4 regions of the Kosakonia sp. YIM B13571 genome follow, and region 4 is predicted to be linked to each of the others. Evidence: predicted binding sites of a transcription regulator. Region 4 holds the regulator's gene; each other region holds the start of a gene.
The links. Region 4 encodes CRP, which controls carbon source genes, mostly activating them, when cyclic AMP is high. Its sites were predicted from a motif close to ATGTGANNNNNNTCACAT; they were not measured.

Region 1 (5,416 bases), on a different contig from region 4:
GGCGTACTACGCAGGCCAGGTGGTGATGAACACCTTCGGGATCTCCATTCCGGGATTGCGCATTGCCGGTGGATTGATTGTGGCCTTTATCGGTTTTCGCATGCTGTTTCCGGCGCAAAAGCCACATGAATCACCCGAAGTGAAAACCAAGTCAGAAGAGTTGGAAGAGGAACCCGGCGCGAATATCGCTTTTGTACCGCTGGCCATGCCGAGCACTGCCGGGCCTGGCACTATCGCTATGATCATCAGTTCCGCCTCGACTATTCGCCACGGCACCGAATTTCCCGAGTGGGTCATCACCGTTGCGCCAACGCTGATTTTTGCCATTGTGGCGCTGATTTTATGGATCAGCCTGCGCAGTTCCGGGGCAATTATGCGGCTGGTGGGTAAGGGCGGTATTGAGGCCATTTCACGGCTGATGGGATTTCTGCTGGTCTGTATGGGTGTGCAATTTATCATTAATGGCGTGCTGGAAATCATCACCACTTTTCATGCCGGAGCCTGATGCGCACATTTCTCTTCTGCTTGATCGTGGCGCTGGTTGCGCTAACCGGCTGTCAGCAACGCCCCGGCGCACAACCGCCGCTGGCGCAAAAAAGCTTCACTGAATATCAACGGCAAACGCGTGATTTTGTCGCCGCGCACCGGGCTTTTCAGACGCTGGACAAAGAGAGCGAACTGCGGCTCAACACACCACAGGAATGGCGTCCGGCTAAGCCCGCGCACAAAGGCATTTTGCTGATCCACGGTCTGGGCGACGGGCCAGGATCGTTTGTGGATATTGCCCCCGAACTGGCAAAACAGGGCTTTCTGGTGCGCACCGTGCTGTTACCCGGTCATGGCACACGGCCTGCGGATCTGCTGGATGTCGATGTTTCTCAGTGGCGGCAAGTGGTGCGTGAGCAGGCCGATATTCTGGGTAAAGAGGTTGATACCCTTTGGCTCGGCGGTTTTTCCACTGGCGGGAATCTGGCGCTGGAATATGCGATGGCGCATGACAACGTGCAGGGGCTATTGCTGTTTTCCCCGGCGTTTAAATCCAGTACCGGTTACGATTTTCTCGCCCCGACGGTGGCGCTGTTTCGCGACTGGTTGCGCCCGCCGAGCGCCGTTTTTCCGCAGCAAATTGCCACCCGCTACTTACGAGTGCCGACCAACGGTTTCGCCCAGTTCTGGCGTACCAGCGCCAGCGCGCAGCGACTGCTTGCGCGTAAGTCGTGGACAAAACCGACGCTACTGGTGTTAACCGAGCATGATTCGGTGCTCGATACCCGCTGGATCCTTGATCATTTCGACCGCAACTTCACCCACCCCGCCAGCCGCGTAATTTGGTACGGCACGCCGCCGCCGGAAGCCGCGAAAATGCCGCGCTTACGCGTGAAGCCGGATTACGTACCGCAGGAGCGCATCAGCCAGTTTTCCCATATGTCGGTGCTCTTTTCGCCGCTTAACCCGCTGTACGGGCGCAAAGGCAGCGTACTGCTCTGTGCGAATGGTCAGTCAGAAGAGGCGGCAAAGCGTTGTCTGGCGGGGCAAGAGGTGTGGTATTCAGACTGGGGGCTGGTAGAGGCGAACAAAATTCATGCTCGCCTGACGTGGAACCCGTGGTTTGACTGGCAAACCACGGTGATGGATGAAGTTATCTCTACCGCACGGTAACCGCGCGGTTTAAACGTGGCTGGCGTGGGTTTGCTCTTCCAGTTTCACCGGCCAGCGGCGGAAAATCACCACCGCCCACACCAGCGCGGCAATCGCCGGGATCGCCCCGGCGTAGCCAATCACGTTCATCGACCAGTGCAGGCTTATCTGATTGCCGACCAGCGCGCCCGCGCCGATACCAATGTTAAAAATTCCGGAAAACAGCGACATTGCGACATCGGTAGCATCCGATGCCAGCGCCAGCACTTTTACTTGCATGCCAAGGCCGATAATCATAATCGCAATGCCCCATACCACGCTCAGCATCGCCAGATGCATTTCGCTACCGGAGGCGGGCAGCATCATCACCAGCGAAATCACCAGCAAACCAATCGCGCTGCACACCAGGCCAGAGGCGTGCTGGTTCCCCAGTTTGCCGAAGAGCAGGCTACCGATAATCCCCGCGCCGCCAAGCACTAACAGCAGCAGCGTGGCGAAATTAGCGCTAAAGCCGGCCACGTTTTGTACGAACGGCTCAATGTAGCTGTAAGCCGTGTAATGCGCGGTAACCACCACCACGGTGAGCAGGTAGATGCACATCAACGCCGGACGACGGAACAGCACCGGCAGGCTTTTCAGCGAACCGGAATGTTCACTCGGCAGCGGTGGCAGCAATTTCACCAGACACACCAGCGTGACCAGCGCACCCATACCGATGGCGAAAAAGGTGGTGCGCCAGCCGAAATATTGCCCGACGATACGACCCATCGGCAGCCCGAGCACCATTGCCAGCGCGGTGCCGGTAGCGAGCAGACTCAACGCCTGCGCGCCTTTACCGGCAGGCGCCAGGCGAATGGCCAGCGAAGCGGTAATCGACCAGAAGATCGCATGGGCGAAAGCAATGCCGATGCGGCTTAGCACCAGCACCTCAAAACTCCATGCCAGGAACGACAACACATGGCTGGCGATAAACAGCACAAAGAGCGCAATCAACAACTTACGGCGCTCAATCTGGCTGGTCAGCAGCATAAAGGGCAGCGACATTAACGCCACAACCCAGGCATAGATGGTCAACATGATCCCCACCTGCGCGGTTTCCATGTCGAAGCTCTGCGCGATATCCGACAGCAAACCCACAGGCACGAATTCGGTGGTGTTGAAAATAAATGCGGCGATAGCAAGCGTCACTACCCGCAGCCACGCAACTTTTCGTGAAACGGTATTCGTAGTCATAAGGGTATTTGGGGTTGGTTGGGAAAAAGAAGAGAGGGCGATCTTACTGCCTTTACTGGCGAAAATACAAACATTTTGTGATGTAGATCTCACTTTCTATCCATATGAAAAATACCTGTTGCAACGTTTCCCAATAGCGCTCAAAAACAGAAGACAAAAAGAGGAAATGCTATGCAAACCATCGATTTCTATATGGTCGACGCCTTTAGCGACCGCACTTTTGGCGGTAATGCCGCCGCCGTCTGTCCCCTGACTGAATGGTTAGCGGATGATGTGCTGCTTCGCATGGCGCAGCAGCATAACCAGTCCGAAACCGCTTTCTTCGTGCGTAACGACAGCGGTTTTGAGCTGCGCTGGTTCACCACGCAAGATGAGATCAATCTTTGCGGCCACGCGACACTCGCCGCCGCCCACGTGATCTTTGAATATCTGGATTACCCGGACACCGAAATCCTCTTCACCACCCGGTTTGTGGGCGAACTTAAAGTGAGCCGCAACGGCGACTGGCTGACGCTGGATTTCCCGGCCTGGTCGACACAAGTGGTAAGCCCGGTTCCGGCGCTGCTGCTGAAAACGCTGGGCATTGAAAGCGCCAAAGAAGTGCGCGTGGCGCGGGATTATCTGGTGGTGCTGGAAAATCAGGCGCAGGTAGAAGCCTTAACGCCGGATATCGCGGCAATGAAACCGCTTGGCAAAATGGTCTGCGTGACCGCGCCCGGTGAGAACGTTGATTTTGTCAGCCGTTTTTTCTGCCCAGGCGAAGCGGTGGCGGAAGATCCGGTGACCGGTTCGGCGCACAGTATGTTGATCCCGTACTGGGGCGAAAAACTGGGTAAAAACAGCCTACAGGCGCGGCAGGTTTCCGCGCGCGGCGGCGATTTACGCTGTGAATGGCGCGGCGATCGCGTATTGATTGGCGGTCAGGCAACGCTCTATCTGCTGGGCAAAGTGTTCTTACGCTAAACACAGCCCGGCATTGTTTCGCCGGGCCGATTTCTTCCTGCTTTCTTCCTGCAATGTGCAGACGCAGACATCACTTCAACACCATCGCGGTTTACAGTCACGGACATAGCAAACCCATTGCCGGTTAACGGCGTCAGTTACGGCAAGCGGGCGATATTCGCTTTGATAACCTCTGCGGAGTGGTTGAATTTCGCCACTTCGTCACCTTCCAGTTGCAGTTCAATAATCTGTTGAACCCCGTTTTGCGCCAGCACAGCCGGTACGCCAATCGCCACGTCGCTGACGCCATATTCCCCGTCCAGAATGCAGGAGATCGCCAGCGCGCGGTGGCTGCCGGTGAAAATATTGCGGCAGATCTCGGCAATGGTTCCGGCAATGCCGTACTCCGTACAGCCTTTACGGGCGTAAATCTCAAAGCCGTGGCGGCGCACTTTGTCCGCCAGCGCGTCGACATCCAGCCGCTGGCCGGTTTTGCGCCGGTAAACATCGGCAATCGGCGAACCATATACCGACGAATGCGACCACACCGGGAACTGGGTGTCACCATGTTCGCCGAGGATAAACGCATCAATACTTTGCGCGCCAATATCCAGCGCCTGTGCCAGTGCGCGGCGTAAGCGGGTGGTATCCAGCCAGACGCCGGTGCCAATCACCTGGTTGCGCGGCAGCCCGGAAAGTTTCCACACCTGCCAGGTAATGATGTCGCACGGGTTGGTTGCCACCAGAAAAATACCGTTAAAGCCGTTTGCCATCATGGAAGGCACGATATTTTTAACAATACGCGCAGTGTTGGTCAGTTCATCAAGGCGCGTTTGTCCTGGTTTTAACGCGCCGCCGGAAACAGTGATCACCGCAATATCCACATCCGCACACTCTTCAACCGGGCGGGTGGAAATGGTCATCATACCGGGCATATAGGCTGCGGCATCTGCCAGGTCCTGGGCGTGACCTTCCACCCGTTTCTGGTCCAGATCCACGAGAATTAACTCTTCACAAATGTTCTGGTTCAGTAGGGCGTAAGCGGCAGACGCGCCGACATTGCCTGTGCCGATAATCATCACTTTCCGGGCTTTGGTGTTCATGGATATTCCATTTTCTGCATCGTATGTTGCGTAAGGTACAACCTATATTCTTCAGAGTGCAACGTCAGGAGGCGTAGCTATAGGTTATTCATATGACAGTGGTGGCAAGTTCTTGTTTATTTTTAACAGACTAATAACAAGGAGTTTGCTATGTACCGCATTGTTGATGCCACGGCCACACAACCGGATCTGATTGCCCTGATCGAAGCCCTGGACGCCTACCAGAGCGCACTTTACCCGGCGGAAAGTAACCATTTGATTGATTTAGCGGCATTACCCGCCGGGACGCTGATTTTGCGAAAAATTGTGCATCACGACGAGGCTGTCGGCTGTGGTGCGGTGGTGTTGAACGGCGACGGCAGCGGCGAGATGAAGCGGGTGTTTATCGATCCTCGCCATCGCGGCCAGCAACTGGGGGAAAAATTAATTGCCGCGCTGGAGCAGGCCGCCGCCGGACAATCGTGTCATACCTTGCGGCTGGAAACCGGCATTGAACAGCA
Region 2 (5,416 bases), on a different contig from region 4:
CCGCTGCATGTGCACCTTCAGTGGTGAGCGCTTGCCATGCGCGATGGATAGCATCAACAAACGTCGGGTTTTGCGGCAGGTCACTACCGAAAATCTCTTTTAGTGTCAGCAGTGCCGTTACGCGTTCATCGACGTTACTGGTTTCGACAATCGCGTGAATTTTATCCGCCAGCGGATCGCGAATATCAATACTCTGACCGGCGTCATCCACACCGCTGACATAACGCATCCAGCCCGCAATACCCAGCGCTAACAGCGGCCACTGCGTTTCTCGTTGCAAATGCACCCGAACACCATCCAGCATACGCTGCGGCAGCTTTTGGCTGCCGTCCATGGCGATTTGCCAGGTGCGGTGTTTCAGCGCCGGGTTAGAAAAACGGTCGATCAGGCTATCGGCATAGGCAGTGAGATCAACGCCAGTAATGCGCAGCGTCGGGGCTTGTTCCTGGAGCATCAGGCGGCGCACCGCGGTGCGGAACACATCATCCTGCATGCAATCATTAATATGCGCGAAACCTGCCAGGTAGCCGAGATACGCCAGAAAAGAGTGGCTGCCATTAAGCATGCGTAACTTCATTTGCTCCCACGGCTGTACATCCTGTACCAGTTGTACGCCTGCCACTTCCCATTCAGGACGTCCGGCGACGAAATTATCTTCAATCACCCACTGAATAAACGGCTCACAACTGATGGCGCACGGATCAAATACGCCCAGCGCTTCGCTTATTTCTGCCAGTGATTCGTCCGTTGCTGCCGGAACAATACGGTCAACCATGGTGGCCGGAAAGCTCACATGTTCCGCTATCCATTGCGCCAGTTCCGGCGAGCGGGTTTGTGCCATGCCAAGTACGGCGTTTTTAACAATATGACCATTATCTGGAATATTATCGCAGGAGAGCACGGTAAAAGGCGGCAGCCCGCGTTCACGGCGACGGGAGAGCGCTTCAACCAGAATCCCTGGTGCTGAGTGCGGTTCGCCTGGGTGCTGGAGATCGTGTTCGATGCGCGGCTGCTGCAGATCCAGTTTGCCGCTGGCAGGGTCAATGCAATAACCTTTTTCGGTGATGGTCAAAGAGACAATCGCCACTTGCGGTTCGCAGAATTTTTCAATTATGGCGGGCAGCGAATCGAGTTTCGCGTTCAGACATTCGTTCACCACGCCAATAATAATCGGCTGGTTCCCGTCCGCCCCTTTTTCCAGCACGGTGTATAAATGATTCTGCTCGCGCAACTGGGACATGAGCACATCGCCGCTGAACAGGCTTATTTCACAGATCCCCCAGTTACCGCCTTGCGCGTTCAGCACCCGGTTGGTTAACAGCGCCTGATGCGCACGATGAAATGCGCCAAAACCAAAGTGCACAATTCGCGAGCGCAGTTGTGTGCGGTCATACTGAGGTTGCTGTACGCTGGCGGGAAGCGTTACGGAGGCGATTGTCTTCATCTATATACACCTGATTAACCAATAATTAACAATGTGCAGTGTAAAGTTATATGACAGCAAAAAGAATTGGTATGCCGTAATTATCCGGGGAATGTGAGCTGGATCAATCATTGCTGTGGGAAGATTTGACCGTTGTAATTAAGCATGTATGGTAGTCGTCATATGTTTGTGTGTATTGGTATAACAACTTTGTAGAGGGTAAGGCAATGGAACAAACCTGGCGTTGGTATGGCCCGAACGATCCGGTGTCGCTTGATGATGTGCGTCAGGCAGGCGCGACGGGCGTCGTGACCGCACTGCACCATATCCCGAACGGCCAGGTCTGGCCGGTTGACGAGATCAAAGCGCGTCAGGCGCTGTTGGCGGAAAAAGGGCTGGTCTGGTCGGTGGTCGAAAGTATTCCGGTGCATGAAGATATTAAAACTCATACCGGGCAGTACGACACCTGGATTGCCAACTATCAGCAGAGCATCCGCAATCTGGCAGCCTGCGGTATTGATACCGTGTGCTACAACTTTATGCCGATCCTCGACTGGACGCGTACCGATCTTGAATATGAACTGCCGGACGGCTCCAAAGCGCTGCGTTTTGACCAGATTGCTTTTGCCGCGTTTGAGCTGCATATCCTGAAGCGCAAAGGCGCAGAAGCAGACTACAGCGAAGAAGAGCAGCGCCAGGCGCAAGCTTATTTCAACGCCATGACTGAAGCGGAAGTCGAAAAGCTGACGCGTAATATTATCGCTGGCTTGCCGGGTGCTGAAGAGGGGTATACCCTGGCGCAGTTCCACGCGCGCCTTGCTGAATACGACGGCATCGACAAAGCGCAACTGCGTGAAAATATGGCTTATTTCCTGCGCGCTATCGTTCCAGTTGCGCAGGAAGTGGGCGTGCGTATGGCGGTTCACCCGGACGATCCGCCGCGCCCGATCCTCGGTTTGCCGCGTATCGTTTCTACTCTTGAAGATATGCAGTGGCTGAAAGAAGCGGTAAACAGCATCAACAACGGTTTCACCATGTGCACAGGTTCATACGGCGTGCGTGCGGATAACGACTTAGTGCGGATGATCGAGACGTTTGGCGATCGCATTCACTTTACGCACTTGCGTTCAACCTGCCGCGAAGATAACCCGAAAACGTTCCATGAAGCCGCGCATTTGCAGGGTGACGTGGATATGGTGTCGGTGGTTGCCGCCATTCTGACTGAAGAGCAACGCCGCAAGAAAGCCGGTGATTTGCGCCCGATCCCGTTCCGCCCGGATCATGGTCACCAGATGCTGGATGATTTGCGTAAGAAAACCAACCCAGGTTATTCGGCGATTGGTCGCCTGAAAGGGATGGCAGAAGTTCGCGGCGTTGAGCTGGCGCTGAAGAAAACCCTGTTCCGCGATCTGTTGTAATCCGATTTATTGTCGGAAAATAAAAAGCCACTTCAATGAAGTGGCTTTTTTAATGTATCACGCTTATCAATCGGTGCGGCCCATATAGCGGCGCTCTTCAATATGAATACGGATTCTCTCGCCGGTGGTCAGGTATTCCGGAACCTGTACCACCAGGCCAGTCGTCAGGGTTGCCGGTTTGGTGCGCGAGCTGGCGGAAGCGCCTTTGATACCTGGTGCGGTTTCCACAATTTCCAGATCCACCGTCTGCGGCAATTCGAGAGCCAGCAACTGGCCGTCCCACAGCAGAACCTGCATATCCGGCATACCGCCTTCTGGAATAAACAGCAGCTCTTCTTCAATCTGCTCTTTATTGAAGGTGTACGGCGTGTAATCTTCTTTATCCATAAACACGTATTCGTTGCCGTCAACATAAGAGAAGTCGACAAAACGACGGTTCAGGGTCACGGTATCAAGGATATCGTCGCCTTTAAAACGCTCTTCCACTTTCAGCCCAGTACGGACATCGGAAAAACGCATTTTGTAGAGCGTTGCCGCGCCACGGGCGCTCGGTGACTGAATATCAATATCTTTCACAATCAGCAATTTGCCGTTGTAATTCAGCACCATACCTTTTTTAATTTCGTTCGCTCTTGGCATTGCAAGGGTCCTGTAAATTGAAAATTACGAAAATATCGCGACAAACTACTCGCGAGGGACTTTTCAGGCAAGTGGAATCGGAGAGTTTTGCGTTCAGAGGGCAAAAGATGGTAGCTTGCGCCTGCACGCGCAGCCCCGCGCGCCTGATAACCGAGAACGTTTATGGAATGCCGCCCGGACTGCGGAGCTTGCTGTACCGCCCCGTCCATCAGTAGCCCGATACCCGGCATGCCTGACGGGAAACCGGCCAATACGCCCTGCGTTCAGCTCGACGCGCAAAAGCGCTGCAAGATATTCGGCTCACCGCTGCGCCCAAACGTGTGCGCCGGGCTGCAACCGAGCCGTGAAATGTGCGGCGCAAACCGTGAGCAGGCGATGGTGTATCTGCTCGATCTTGAGCAACAAACCGCGCCTTAAATATCTTTTATCCGGCTCAGGCAAACCTGCGTAGCCAGCGTCATCACCAGCGCAATCCAGAACACGGCGTGATAACTCCAGATCTCTGCCACTACACCAGCCAGCGAACCGGCGATGATCCAGCCGACGCGCGTGGTATTAGTATAAAGGGTGGTGGCTGAACCCGCCTGGCCCGGCATTAAATCCTGAAAATAGAGCATGCCAATCCCGGCGAGAATCCCGATATAAATAGCGTTCAGCAACTGTAAAGCAAGCAATACGACGGGCGTGTGCACCGTCAGCATTCCTGCATAAAAAAAGATGCCCGCTACGGCGCTAACGCGCATCAGAAAGCGTTTGCCGAAGCGCTTTGCGTAATACCCGGCAATCAGCATGGTGGGGATTTCCAGCCCGGCAGCGGTGCCCATCATCACGCCCGCCAGTTTCTCTGGCAGATGCAGCTCATCAATAATGAACAGCGGCATATTAATAATATAAAGGCTGTTGGTGCCCCACATCAGCGTACAAATCACGAACAATAGCAGCGCATCGCGGCGGTGAGTGCGTGGCGCTTCCATCACCGCAGATTTCAGCTTTGGCTCTTTACGCATGGTTGGCAGGAACAGCCACACCATTGCACCGCAGACAATAAAGGCTGCCGCCGCGCATAAATACATGGCGGAGAAACCAAAGCCCATCGCCAGCGCGTAGGCCAGAGGCGGGCCAATCACCCACGCCAGGGAGACTTGCGCGCGCAGGATCGAGCTGAACATCACGGCTTCACGCCCGGTGCGATCCGCATATTCACGCGCGAGTGCAAACATTTGCGGGTTCGCTGTCGAGCCGAAGCTGCTGAGGAACACCCCGATGAACAGTAAAACAAAGTAGTTACGGTTCCAGGCGAACAGCACACAGGCCAGCACGCCGAGCAGGCAACAGAACACAATCAGCGTTTTGCGATCGCCTTTGCGATCGGAGCGTCCGGCAAGAAACTGGCTCACCAGAATGCCAATCACAGCGCTGCCGGTGAAAAAGAAACCCACCATCGCCGGGCGAACGTGCACTTCATTGGTTAAAAACAGGCTCAGCGTCGGCGTTTGCAGCGCACCGGCAATCCCCGTTAAAAAAGCGACAATCAGGAATGCCGTTGAGGTGAAATCAAAAGCGCCGGGACGCGCAGCGGCGGGAGAATTTTGCATGTTAAATGAGATCCAATAGCGAGACGCGGAGTGTACGCCGCTGCATGAAAAAAACCCAGCCTGCTAAGCAAAATTCATCACAAAAAATCCAATCCTCTTTCCAGCCTTTTTATTAAAGCTGATGAAAGCTGAAAGTGGATTGCTGAACAGAAAGATTGCTTCAGCAAATTTGCCTTACGCGTGGTCGAAATGTGCTGAACCTCAAAATTCTGCAACGCCAATTGAGAGAATTCTTGCTTACGGAAGAAAAAAAGTGAATGCTCCTTGAAACGTTTCAGCGTCATCACGTTATGTCTGAACAACGGCGGTGACGCATTATTTCTCAACTTAGCTGAAACGAT
Region 3 (5,416 bases), on a different contig from region 4:
ACGTCAGTTGGATCGCCGTAAAGGGACGATGATGGCGGGGCTTTCCTACGTCCACAATACCGATTACGGTTTCCTGCGCACCACCCTCGCGGGCGATGTGCTGGATAACAGCAATGGTGTTATGTGGGATATCGGCTGGCTGTATAACTACAACAACGGTGCGCTGAGCCTCACGCCGGGCATTGGTGTTGAATGGGCCAGCGATAACCTGAATAACTACTATTATGGCGTGTCGCGTTCCGAAGCACGCCGCAGCGGTTTGAACAGCTACGATCCGGATAATGGCTGGAGCCCTTATCTGGAGCTGACGGTCAGCTACCGTCTGACGGATAGCTGGACCGTGTACGGTGTCGGTCGTTACACCCATTTGTCGGATGAGATCAAAGACAGTCCGATGGTGGATAAATCCTGGGGCGGACTGTTGTCCACCGGGGTGACTTACCGCTTCTGATTGTGCAGTTGAATAGCGCGATCTGTGCAATAAAACAGGGCCATTGGCCCTGTTTTGCTTTACGGTGAAACGTTTAGCAGGAGGAGAGTATGGCAGATAACAACGTCGTTTTTGCAGGCCAGGTTTCGCAGCCCGCCATTGGCCAGGGCACCTGGTATATGGGGGAAAACGTGCGGCTGCGTCAGAAAGAAGTGGATGCGCTGCGTGCGGGTATCGATCTCGGTTTAACGCTGATTGATACTGCGGAAATGTACGCCGACGGCGGAGCGGAAGAGGTGGTCGGCGAAGCCTTGCAGGGCGGATTGCGTGACAAAGTGTTCCTGGTTTCCAAAGTTTATCCGTGGAATGCCGGCGGCAAGAAAGCAATCGCTGCCTGCGAAGCCAGCCTGCGTCGCCTGAAAACCGAGGTTCTCGATCTCTATCTGCTGCACTGGCGCGGTCACTACTCCCTTGCTGAAACCGTCGAGGTGATGGAAACGCTGATCGCGCAGGGCAAAATACGTCGCTGGGGCGTTTCAAATCTGAATTACAGCGATATGCAGGAGCTGATGCGCGTGCGCGGCGGTGATGCGTGTGCGACAAATCAGGTGCTGTATCATCTTGGCTCACGCGGCATTGAATATGATCTGCTGCCATGGTGTCAGCAACAGGCAATACCAGTAATGGCTTATTGTCCGCTGGCTCAGGCTGGCCGCTTACGCGATGGTTTGCTGGAAAACAGCGCGGTGCGCGAAATTGCCGCCGCACATAACGTTAGTGCTGCGCAAATTTTACTGGCTTGGGTGATTAGCCATCAGGGCGTGATAGCGATTCCCAAAGCGTCCAGCGTGGTACATGTGCAGGAAAATGCGGAGGCATTGAATATCACGTTAAGCAGCGAAGAGTTAGTGCGGCTGGACAACGCTTTCCCGGCACCGGGCCGTAAAACGCCGCTCGACGTGGTGTGACAGGAATAATAACCCTCTCCTGTCGGGAGAGGGTCGGCAGGATCAGCGTTTAACGACGCGGATGGTCTGCGCCAGGCGGGACGGTTTCTCTTCCGTGGTTTTCTGCGGCACGGTCGCGTTAACCGATTCCACACAGACAAACGTTTTATAACCGTCATCCGGCATGTCGGTCATGCTGACGGAGAGCGCCGGGCCGGGGTTCCACGCGACGACATTCGCGTTATGACTGTGGATGACTTCGATGGTGCGGTTAAGCGCGCTGTCGTGGATCAGGCTGCAAGCTTCTGTATTCAGATAGACGCGGTCGGTGCGATCCGGGAAAGTCTGCACGCCATCGGCCAGCACATCTTCTTTCGCATCGTTCACTTTATCGATGAAACGATCGCCAAGACCGCTTACTTTTACGGCTGCGATATCACCGACGTTGAAATAGGTGTGCAGCGCTGAGGTGGTTTCAAACTCACCGTGAGCTTCCAGTTCCATTTCGCAGGTCGCACCCAGTTTGTAACGGGCATACACCGTAAAGTCGTGTGGCCAGAATTTGCGCGAAGCATCGCTGCTCTGCAGTTCAAAGGTCAGCACTACGCCATTGGCGTCTTCGTTATGCGCTTTCAGCGCCCACGGCAGATTGCGCGCAAAACCATGCGCGGGTAGGCCTTGTTGTTTTGCCGGGCCGAACCATGGCCAGCAAACCGGCACGCCGCCACGCAGCGCGACGCCATCTTTAAACGGCGTGTTGCCGCTCAGCCACAGAACTTCTTCTTCACCCTGCGGTTTCCATGAGAGCAGATGTGCGCCCTGTAGGGCGAATGAACCTTTAACCTGCGGATGGTCGACGACGATAACATCCAGCTCGTCCATTTTGCGCAGGGAGAGAGTAGGGGTAATTTGTTCGACTACCGGAAGTGCAAAAATTTTATTAATCATTAACGCAATCCTCTGTCTTCAAAACAAAAAAAGAGCGACCGAAGTCGCTCTTTCAGATCATGTTCTCATCTCAACTTATTTGGAGATGTGAGCGATCAGGTCCAGAACTTTGTTGGAGTAACCAGTTTCGTTGTCGTACCAGGAAACCAGTTTCACGAAGTTGTCGTTCAGTGCGATACCGGCTTTAGCATCGAATACGGAAGTGCAAACTTCGCCGTTGAAATCGGTAGAAACCACGTCGTCTTCGGTGTAACCCAGAACGCCTTTCATCGGGCCTTCAGAAGCGGCTTTGATGGCTTTCTTGATTTCTTCGTAGGACGCTGCTTTTTCCAGACGAACGGTCAGGTCAACAACGGATACGTTCGGAGTCGGAACGCGGAACGCCATACCAGTCAGTTTGCCGTTCAGTTCCGGCAGTACTTTACCTACTGCTTTAGCAGCACCGGTAGAGGACGGGATGATGTTCTGGGATGCGCCGCGGCCGCCGCGCCAGTCTTTGTGAGACGGGCCATCAACGGTTTTCTGCGTTGCAGTGGTCGCGTGAACAGTGGTCATCAGACCTTCGATGATACCGAAGTTGTCGTTGATAACTTTTGCCAGCGGAGCCAGGCAGTTGGTGGTGCAGGAAGCGTTGGAAACGATGTCCTGGCCAGCATATTTTTCGAAGTTAGCGCCACGTACGAACATCGGGGTGTTGTCTTTGGACGGACCAGTCAGAACAACTTTTTTCGCGCCAGCGGTGATGTGTTTACGAGCGGTTTCGTCGGTCAGGAAGATACCGGTAGCTTCAGCAACTACGTCAACGCCGATTTCGTTCCATTTCAGGTTAGCCGGGTCTTTCTCAGCAGTAACACGGATGGTTTTGCCGTTAACAACCAGGTGGCCGTCTTTCACTTCTACGGTACCGTTGAAACGACCGTGAGTGGAGTCATACTTCAGCATGTACGCCATGTATTCAGCGTCCAACAGATCGTTGATACCAACGATTTCGATGTCAGAACGTTCCTGAGCAGCACGGAAAACAATGCGACCGATACGGCCAAAACCGTTGATACCTACTTTGATAGTCATATATTCCACCAGCTATTTGTTAGTGAATAAAAGGTTGGCTGTAAAATTACAAAAACCTTACGCAGCGTCAAGCGGAATCGTGTCAATCATTGCGACAAATCAATCCTCCGCATAGCCTTTGTTCGACTGACTCGCCTCACTCTTCCTTTGAGCATGCTCCCCATATAAGGGCGCCGCCTGGAATTTTAAAGGTCAGATAGGATAAAAATGTGAGATTAATCACAATTCACCGGCTGCTTTACCGCAACAAATAAGTTTAGAACAAAAGTTAACGCCGCACTGTTAATGTTTTGTTAGAATCAGGCTGAAAAGTTGTCGAGTTTTTACCGTGAGGCGTGAGCAAATGGCGCATAATTCTTCTGAAGACGACCTGAAAAAAACACTGACTGAAATGCAGTTCTACGTGACACAGAACCACGGCACTGAGCCGCCGTTCACCGGGCGTTTTTTGCATAACAAACGCGATGGGATTTATCACTGTCTGGTGTGTGATGCCGCGCTGTTCAATTCGCAAACTAAGTATGATTCTGGCTGCGGTTGGCCAAGTTTTTTTGAGCCGGTCAGCGAGGATGCTATTCGTTATATCAACGATTATTCGCATGGCATGCAGCGCGTGGAAATCCGTTGCGGAAAATGCGATGCGCACCTGGGACACGTGTTTCCGGATGGCCCACAACCAACCGGCGAACGTTATTGTGTCAACTCTGCTTCCCTGAGTTTTACGGATGATGAAAATGGTGATCGGTCTCAGGGTTGAAAAAACGATTCAGCAATTATTCCACGGAGTTGTTTGAGATGAATCTTGATCAAATCGTTAACAGCATGACGCCGGAGATCTATCAGCGACTGGTAACGGCCGTTGAGTTAGGGAAATGGCCGGATGGCGTTGCGCTGACACCAGAGCAAAAAGAGAACAGCTTACAACTGGTGATGCTGTGGCAGGCGCGCAATAACACGCAGGCGCAGCACATGACCATTGATACCAACGGCCAGATGGTGATGAAAAGTAAGCAGCAGTTAAAAGAGGATTTTGGCATTTCGCCAAAGCCGATCGCGACGTTTAAATCGTAAGTCGCCATGCCGGAGGCGCAACACCATCCGGCATGATCATCAGGCGTGGGTTTCCTGCCAGTCCGCGAGCGTATAGAGCGTCGCGCCAGCCGCTGACATCTCCATAAACGCCTGGGTGCTGTCGTGTTGGTTCAGATTCACACCGCGACATCCGTCGGTAATGACATTCACCCTGTAGCCCAGGTTTAACGCATCCAGCACGGTAAATTTCACGCAGTAATCGGTGGCTAAACCGAGTACCACCAGTTCGCGAATGCCGTGCTGCTGCAACCAGCTGTGCAGGTCGGTTTCCTGACGATGGCCGTTATCAAAAAACGCACTGTAACTGTCAATCAGTGGGTTCTCGCCTTTGTGAAACACCGCGTCGATAGTGTGCTGATTCAGCAAGGGATGCAACGCCGCACCCTCGCTGTTTTGTACACAGTGATCGGGCCAGAATGTTTGGGCTAACCCAGCCAGCTCGCCCGTCGTGAACGGCGCGACGTGGTGCTGGCTGGCGAAACTGCCATGCCCGGCCGGATGCCAGTCCTGGCTTGCCACGATGGTATCGCCGTGTGTTTTACACCACGCCATCATGGCATTGGCGACATCTACCGTGTTGTCGCCTTCTGCCACTGCCAGCGCGCCGCCAGCGCAGAAATCATTCTGAATATCGACCAGCAGCAGTGCGCGTTGCGTCATACAAACCTCCTCATTCATCCGGCGTCAATTCACCGCGCAGGTTCTGCGTCATTGCGGTGCGAATTGAATCGGCGTCCAGATCCTGACTTAACAGGTAGTGAAGTTTTGTCAGGGTCGCTTCAACCGTCATGTCTGCGCCGCCAATCACACCTGCGTGGGCGAGGGCATTGCCGGTGGCGTAGCCGCCCATGTTGACTTTGCCGGACATACATTGTGTCAGGTTGACCACGACAATGCCGCGGGCGCTCGCTTCCTGTAACTCTTTCAG
Region 4 (5,416 bases):
CGCGGCAGAAGTGGAAGGTGACAGTTTCCATCGCTATACCCGCCCGGAAATGGATATGGCTATCCGCAAGGCCCGCGATCTTGGGCGGCATATCAGCTATTTTGGCCCGGAAGCCAATGACTTTGGCCTGCTGGAACAGACGTTTAGCGAATATGGTCAAACTGGCAAAGGCCAGGCGCGCAAATACCTGCACACCTACGATGAAGCCGTTCCCTGGAACCAGGTACCGGGCACGTTTACACCCTGGCAACCGCTGCCTGAGCCGACCGATGTGCTGTTTTATGAAGGTCTGCACGGCGGTGTAGTGACCCCGCAAAACGATGTCGCAAAGCATGTGGATTTGCTGGTGGGCGTAGTGCCGATCGTCAATCTGGAATGGATTCAAAAGCTTGTCCGCGATACCAGCGAGCGCGGGCATTCGCGTGAAGCGGTGATGGATTCTGTCGTGCGCTCGATGGAGGATTACATCAATTTTATTACGCCGCAGTTTTCCCGTACGCACATCAACTTCCAGCGCGTGCCAACGGTGGATACCTCCAATCCCTTTGCGGCGAAAGGCATTCCCTCGCTTGACGAGAGTTTTGTGGTGATCCACTTCCGTAATCTGGAAGGGATTGATTACCCGTGGTTACTGGCGATGCTGCAAGGCTCGTTTATCTCGCATATGGATACGCTGGTGGTGCCTGGCGGGAAAATGGGGCTGGCGATGGAGTTGATTATGACGCCGCTGGTGCAACGGCTGATGGAAGGCAAAAAGATCAAATAATGTAGAAAGCCCGGTAAGCAACGCGCCGCCGGGCTTTTCGCATCAGGCTTCGATAACTTCGTAAGAGTGGGTGATGTTCACCGCTTTTTCGAGCATCAAGGCCACGGAGCAATACTTCTCCGCGGATAAATCCACCGCGCGGGAAACCGCCGCATCCTTCAGATCTTTTCCGGTGACGATAAAGTGCAAATTGATGTGGGTAAACAGGCGCGGCGCTTCTTCGCGACGCTCTGAGGTCAGCTTCACTTCGCAGTCGGTCACGTCATGACGCCCTTTTTGCAAAATAGAAACCACATCGATGGCACTGCATCCGCCCGCCGCCATCAGCACCATTTCCATCGGGCTTGGCGCTTTGTCGCCGGAGTTGCCGTCCATCAGGATTTGGTGACCCGATGCGGACTCACCAAGGAACGTTAACCCTTCAACCCATTTCACACGTGCCTGCATTTTCTTCACTCCGGAGTGGCAATTTTCTTTACAGATTACGCGTACATAACAAAACTCGCAACGGAAGGCGACCTGCGTCATGCTGAAGCGAGACACCAGGAGACAGGCGGTAAAAGCTATGCTAAAACACTCTGGATGCTACAGAGATAAATGGATGTTACGCATGTATGCATGACATCATACTTTAGAGACCGCAGATGACGCTGACGGTCCGCTTCCCAGGATGCGGGAAGCTTAGATTGCAACCCCAGACGTAGGGGCTCATCCTGTGTCTGAGACAGCTTATAACAGAGGATAATCGCGCATGGTGCTTGGCAAACCACAAACAGACCCGACGCTTGAATGGTTCTTGTCTCATTGCCACATTCATAAGTACCCGTCGAAGAGCACGCTGATTCACCAGGGTGAAAAAGCGGAAACGCTGTATTACATCGTTAAAGGCTCAGTGGCAGTGCTGATCAAGGATGAAGAAGGTAAAGAGATGATCCTCTCTTACCTGAACCAGGGAGATTTTATCGGTGAACTGGGCCTGTTCGAAGAGGGTCAGGAGCGCAGTGCATGGGTACGCGCTAAAACTGCTTGTGAAGTGGCTGAAATCTCCTACAAAAAATTCCGTCAGTTAATCCAGGTTAACCCGGATATCCTGATGCGTCTTTCCTCACAAATGGCGCGTCGCCTGCAGGTCACTTCAGAAAAAGTGGGCAACCTTGCCTTCCTTGACGTAACCGGCCGTATCGCGCAAACGCTATTAAATCTGGCGAAACAGCCAGACGCAATGACCCACCCGGACGGCATGCAAATTAAAATTACTCGCCAGGAAATTGGTCAGATCGTCGGTTGTTCCCGTGAAACAGTGGGCCGCATTCTCAAAATGCTCGAAGATCAGAATCTGATCTCCGCCCACGGTAAAACCATCGTCGTATACGGAACGCGTTAATCTGTAAAACGGCGCAGCTTACGCGCTGCGTCGTTTTTCTTCCCTCATGTGGCGCAGGCTGATTTATCATCCCGAAATCAACTACGCACTGCGACAGACGCTGGTGTTATGTTTGCCTGTGGCCATTGGTCTGGTTACCGGCCATCTGCAACAAGGTCTGCTGTTTTCCCTCGTTCCCGCCTGCTGCAACATCGCCGGGCTTGATACGCCACATAAACGTTTTTTCAAGCGCCTGATCATTGGCGGAAGCTTGTTTGCTGGCAGCAGCCTGGCGGTTCAATTATTGCTGGCGAAAGATCTTCCATTGCCGTTGATCCTCACTGGGCTGACGCTGGTTTTAGGCGTGACCGCCGAAATTAGCGCGCTGCACGGTCGCCTGCTCCCGGCTTCGCTCATTGCCGCCATCTTTACGCTCAGCCTTGCCGGTAATATGCCGGTATGGGAGCCGCTGCTTATCTATGCGCTGGGCACGCTGTGGTACGGGCTGTTCAACTGGTTCTGGTTCTGGATGTGGCGAGAGCAACCACTGCGCGAATCTCTCAGCCTGCTCTACCGGCAACTGGCGGATTACTGCGAGGCGAAATACAGCCTGCTGACGCAGCACGCCGACCCGGAAAAAGCGCTGCCGCCGTTGCTCGCCCGCCAGCAAAAGGCGGTGGATATGATAAGCCAGAGCTATCAACAGCTGCATATGCTGGCCGCCAATAAGCACAACGATTACAAACGGCTACTGCGGGTTTTCCAGGTAGCGCTGGATCTACAAGAGCACATTTCGGTGAGTTTGCACCAGCCGGAAGAAGTGCAAAAACTGGTGGAACAAACCCACGCCGAGCAGGTGATCCGCTGGAATGCGCAGACGGTCGCCGCTCGCTTGCGCATCCTGGCTGATGACATTCTCTACCATCGCTACCCTACTCGCTTCAACATGGATAAGCAGATCGGCGCGCTGGAAAAAATCGCCCGCCAGCACCCGGATAACCCGGTCGGGCAATTCTGCGCCTGGCATTTTAGCCGTATCGCTCGCGTCTTGCGCACTCAGCGCCCGCTCTATGCCCGCGATCTGATGGCGGAAAAGCAGCGGCGCTTACCCCTTTTGCCAGCCCTGAAAAGTTATTTATCACTGAAATCCGCAGCGCTGCGTAATGCCGCGCGGATAAGCGTAATGCTCAGCATCGCCAGCCTGATGGGCAGCGCCCTGCATTTACCGAAACCCTACTGGATCATGATGACGGTGATGTTTGTCACGCAAAACGGTTATGGCGCAACGCGCGTTCGCATTGTCCACCGGGCGGCGGGAACCCTTGCGGGGCTGGTAATTGCGGGGGCAACGCTGCACTTTCATGTTCCGCTCGGTTTTACGCTGGCCGCGATGCTGATGATTACGCTGGTCAGTTATCTCATTATTCGGAAAAACTACGGCTGGGCGATGGTGGGTTTTACCATTACCGCCGTCTACACCTTGCAGTTGCTGACGCTAAATGGTGAGGAGTTTATCGTCGCCCGGCTTATTGATACGTTGATTGGTTGCCTGATTGCCTTCGGCGGCATGGTCTGGCTGTGGCCGCAGTGGCAAAGTGGCTTGCTGCGTCAGAATGCGCATGATGCGCTGGAAACGGATCAGGAAGCGATTCGCCTGATCCTAAGCGATAACCCAGAGCCAACACCGCTTGCCTGGCAACGTATGCGCGTAAACCAGGCGCATAACGCCCTGTTTAACTCGCTAAACCAGGCCATGCAGGAACCGGGATTTAATACGCGTTATCTGGAAGATATGAAACTGTGGGTAACGCACAGCCAATTTATCGTTGAGCATATCAATGCGATGACGACACTGGCGCGCGAACATACGATGTTGACGCCGGAACTGGCGCAACGTTATTTGCAATCCTGCGAAATTGCCCTGCAGCGCTGCCAACAGCGGCTGGAGTATGACGGGCCGGGAGAATCCGGCGATGTGAATATCCTCGAAGCCCCGGAAACGTTAACGCACGGGCCAATGAGCACGCTGGAGCAGCATTTACAACGGATTATCGGGCATCTGAACACCATGCACACCATTTCGTCGGTAGCATGGCGTCAGCGCCCGCATCACGGCATTTGGCTAAATCGCCGCCTTAACCGTTGACCACTTTCGCCACCGCATCCGCGAAGCGGTTCATCCCTTCTTCAATATCCTGCGCGTCAATAACCAGCGAGGGGACAAAGCGCATGACGTCCGGGCCGGCGTTCAGCACCATTACACCCGCATCGGCGGCGGCGTAGAGGAAATCGCGCGCGCGGCCTTTATATTGCGGTTTAAGCTCAGCACCAATGAGCAGCCCCATGCCGCGAATGTCGCTAAACAGGTCAAATTTCTCGCCGATTTGCTGTAAATGCTTAACGAACAACTGACGTTTTTCATTCACGCCACTGAGCACGTCCGGCGTGTTGATAATATCGAATGCGGTCCCGGCGACGGCGCAGGCCAGCGGGTTGCCACCGTAGGTGGAACCGTGTGAACCGGCGTGGAAGACACTGGCAATCTCATGCGTGGTCAGCATCGCGCTGATAGGGAAACCACCGCCGAGCGCTTTGGCGCTGGTCAGAATATCCGGCGTCACGCCATAATGCATATAAGCAAACAACTCTCCGCTGCGGCCCATGCCGCACTGCACTTCGTCAAATACCAGCAGTGCGTTGTGCTGATCGCACAGCTCGCGCAAACCTTTCAGGAAATCCGGCGTGGCGGCAGTAACGCCGCCTTCACCCTGAATAGGCTCTACCACTACCGCGCAGGTGTGATCGTCCATCACCGCTTTCACCGCGTGCAGATCGTTAAACGGCACATGAATAATGTCTGCCGGTTTCGGGCCAAAGCCATCGGAATACTTCGGTTGGCCGCCCACGCTTACGGTAAACAGCGAACGCCCGTGGAAAGCATTATGGAACGCGATGATTTTTGTTTTATATGGGCTGTGACGCGTAGATGCATAAAAACGCGCCAGCTTGAATGCCGTTTCGTTGGCCTCAGTACCGGAGTTCATAAACACCACGCGCTCGGCAAACGTGGCGTCGATGAGTTTACGCGCCAGGCGCAGAGCAGGCTCGTTGGTAAAAACATTGCTGGTGTGCCACAGGGTCTCGCCCTGCGTTTTCAGCGTCTCCACCAGCGCCGGATGACAGTGTCCTAACGCAGTAACCGCAATTCCACCTGCAAAATCAACGTACTCTTTACCCTGCTGATCCCACACTCGGCTGCCTTTACCCTTTACCGGGATAAACTCGGC

Region 1: ACFX4O_RS06525 (sugar transporter) is a predicted target of CRP. The motif match lies at 2,947-2,964, and genes of this name have one in related genera.
Region 2: ACFX4O_RS08605 (mannitol dehydrogenase family protein) is a predicted target of CRP. The motif match lies at 1,536-1,553, and genes of this name have one in related genera.
Region 3: msrB (peptide-methionine (R)-S-oxide reductase MsrB) is a predicted target of CRP. The motif match lies at 3,604-3,621, and genes of this name have one in related genera.

Annotation. Positions count from the first base shown of each region.
Region 1 is NZ_JBHZPL010000002.1:290,281-295,696, forward strand. Features, by position in the region: gene ACFX4O_RS06515 (MarC family NAAT transporter) at 1-505, shown strand, start outside; gene ACFX4O_RS06520 (alpha/beta fold hydrolase) at 505-1,659, shown strand; gene ACFX4O_RS06525 (sugar transporter) at 1,669-2,871, opposite strand; gene ACFX4O_RS06530 (PhzF family phenazine biosynthesis protein) at 3,043-3,834, shown strand; gene ACFX4O_RS06535 (L-lactate dehydrogenase) at 3,972-4,916, opposite strand; gene ACFX4O_RS06540 (GNAT family N-acetyltransferase) at 5,067-5,416, shown strand, end outside.
Region 2 is NZ_JBHZPL010000003.1:33,895-39,310, forward strand. Features, by position in the region: gene ACFX4O_RS08605 (mannitol dehydrogenase family protein) at 1-1,444, opposite strand, end outside; gene uxuA (mannonate dehydratase) at 1,651-2,841, shown strand; gene yeiP (elongation factor P-like protein YeiP) at 2,908-3,480, opposite strand; gene ACFX4O_RS08620 (YkgJ family cysteine cluster protein) at 3,643-3,897, shown strand; gene setB (sugar efflux transporter SetB) at 3,894-5,075, opposite strand.
Region 3 is NZ_JBHZPL010000002.1:71,003-76,418, forward strand. Features, by position in the region: gene ACFX4O_RS05475 (MipA/OmpV family protein) at 1-451, shown strand, start outside; gene ACFX4O_RS05480 (aldo/keto reductase) at 541-1,398, shown strand; gene ACFX4O_RS05485 (D-hexose-6-phosphate mutarotase) at 1,441-2,325, opposite strand; gene gapA (glyceraldehyde-3-phosphate dehydrogenase) at 2,401-3,396, opposite strand; gene msrB (peptide-methionine (R)-S-oxide reductase MsrB) at 3,740-4,153, shown strand; gene ACFX4O_RS05500 (YeaC family protein) at 4,192-4,467, shown strand; gene pncA (bifunctional nicotinamidase/pyrazinamidase) at 4,507-5,148, opposite strand; gene ansA (asparaginase) at 5,159-5,416, opposite strand, start outside.
Region 4 is NZ_JBHZPL010000004.1:25,444-30,859, forward strand. Features, by position in the region: gene ACFX4O_RS11710 (phosphoribulokinase) at 1-766, shown strand, start outside; gene ACFX4O_RS11715 (OsmC family protein) at 809-1,213, opposite strand; gene crp (cAMP-activated global transcriptional regulator CRP) at 1,518-2,150, shown strand; gene ACFX4O_RS11725 (YccS/YhfK family putative transporter) at 2,197-4,275, shown strand; gene ACFX4O_RS11730 (aspartate aminotransferase family protein) at 4,265-5,416, opposite strand, start outside.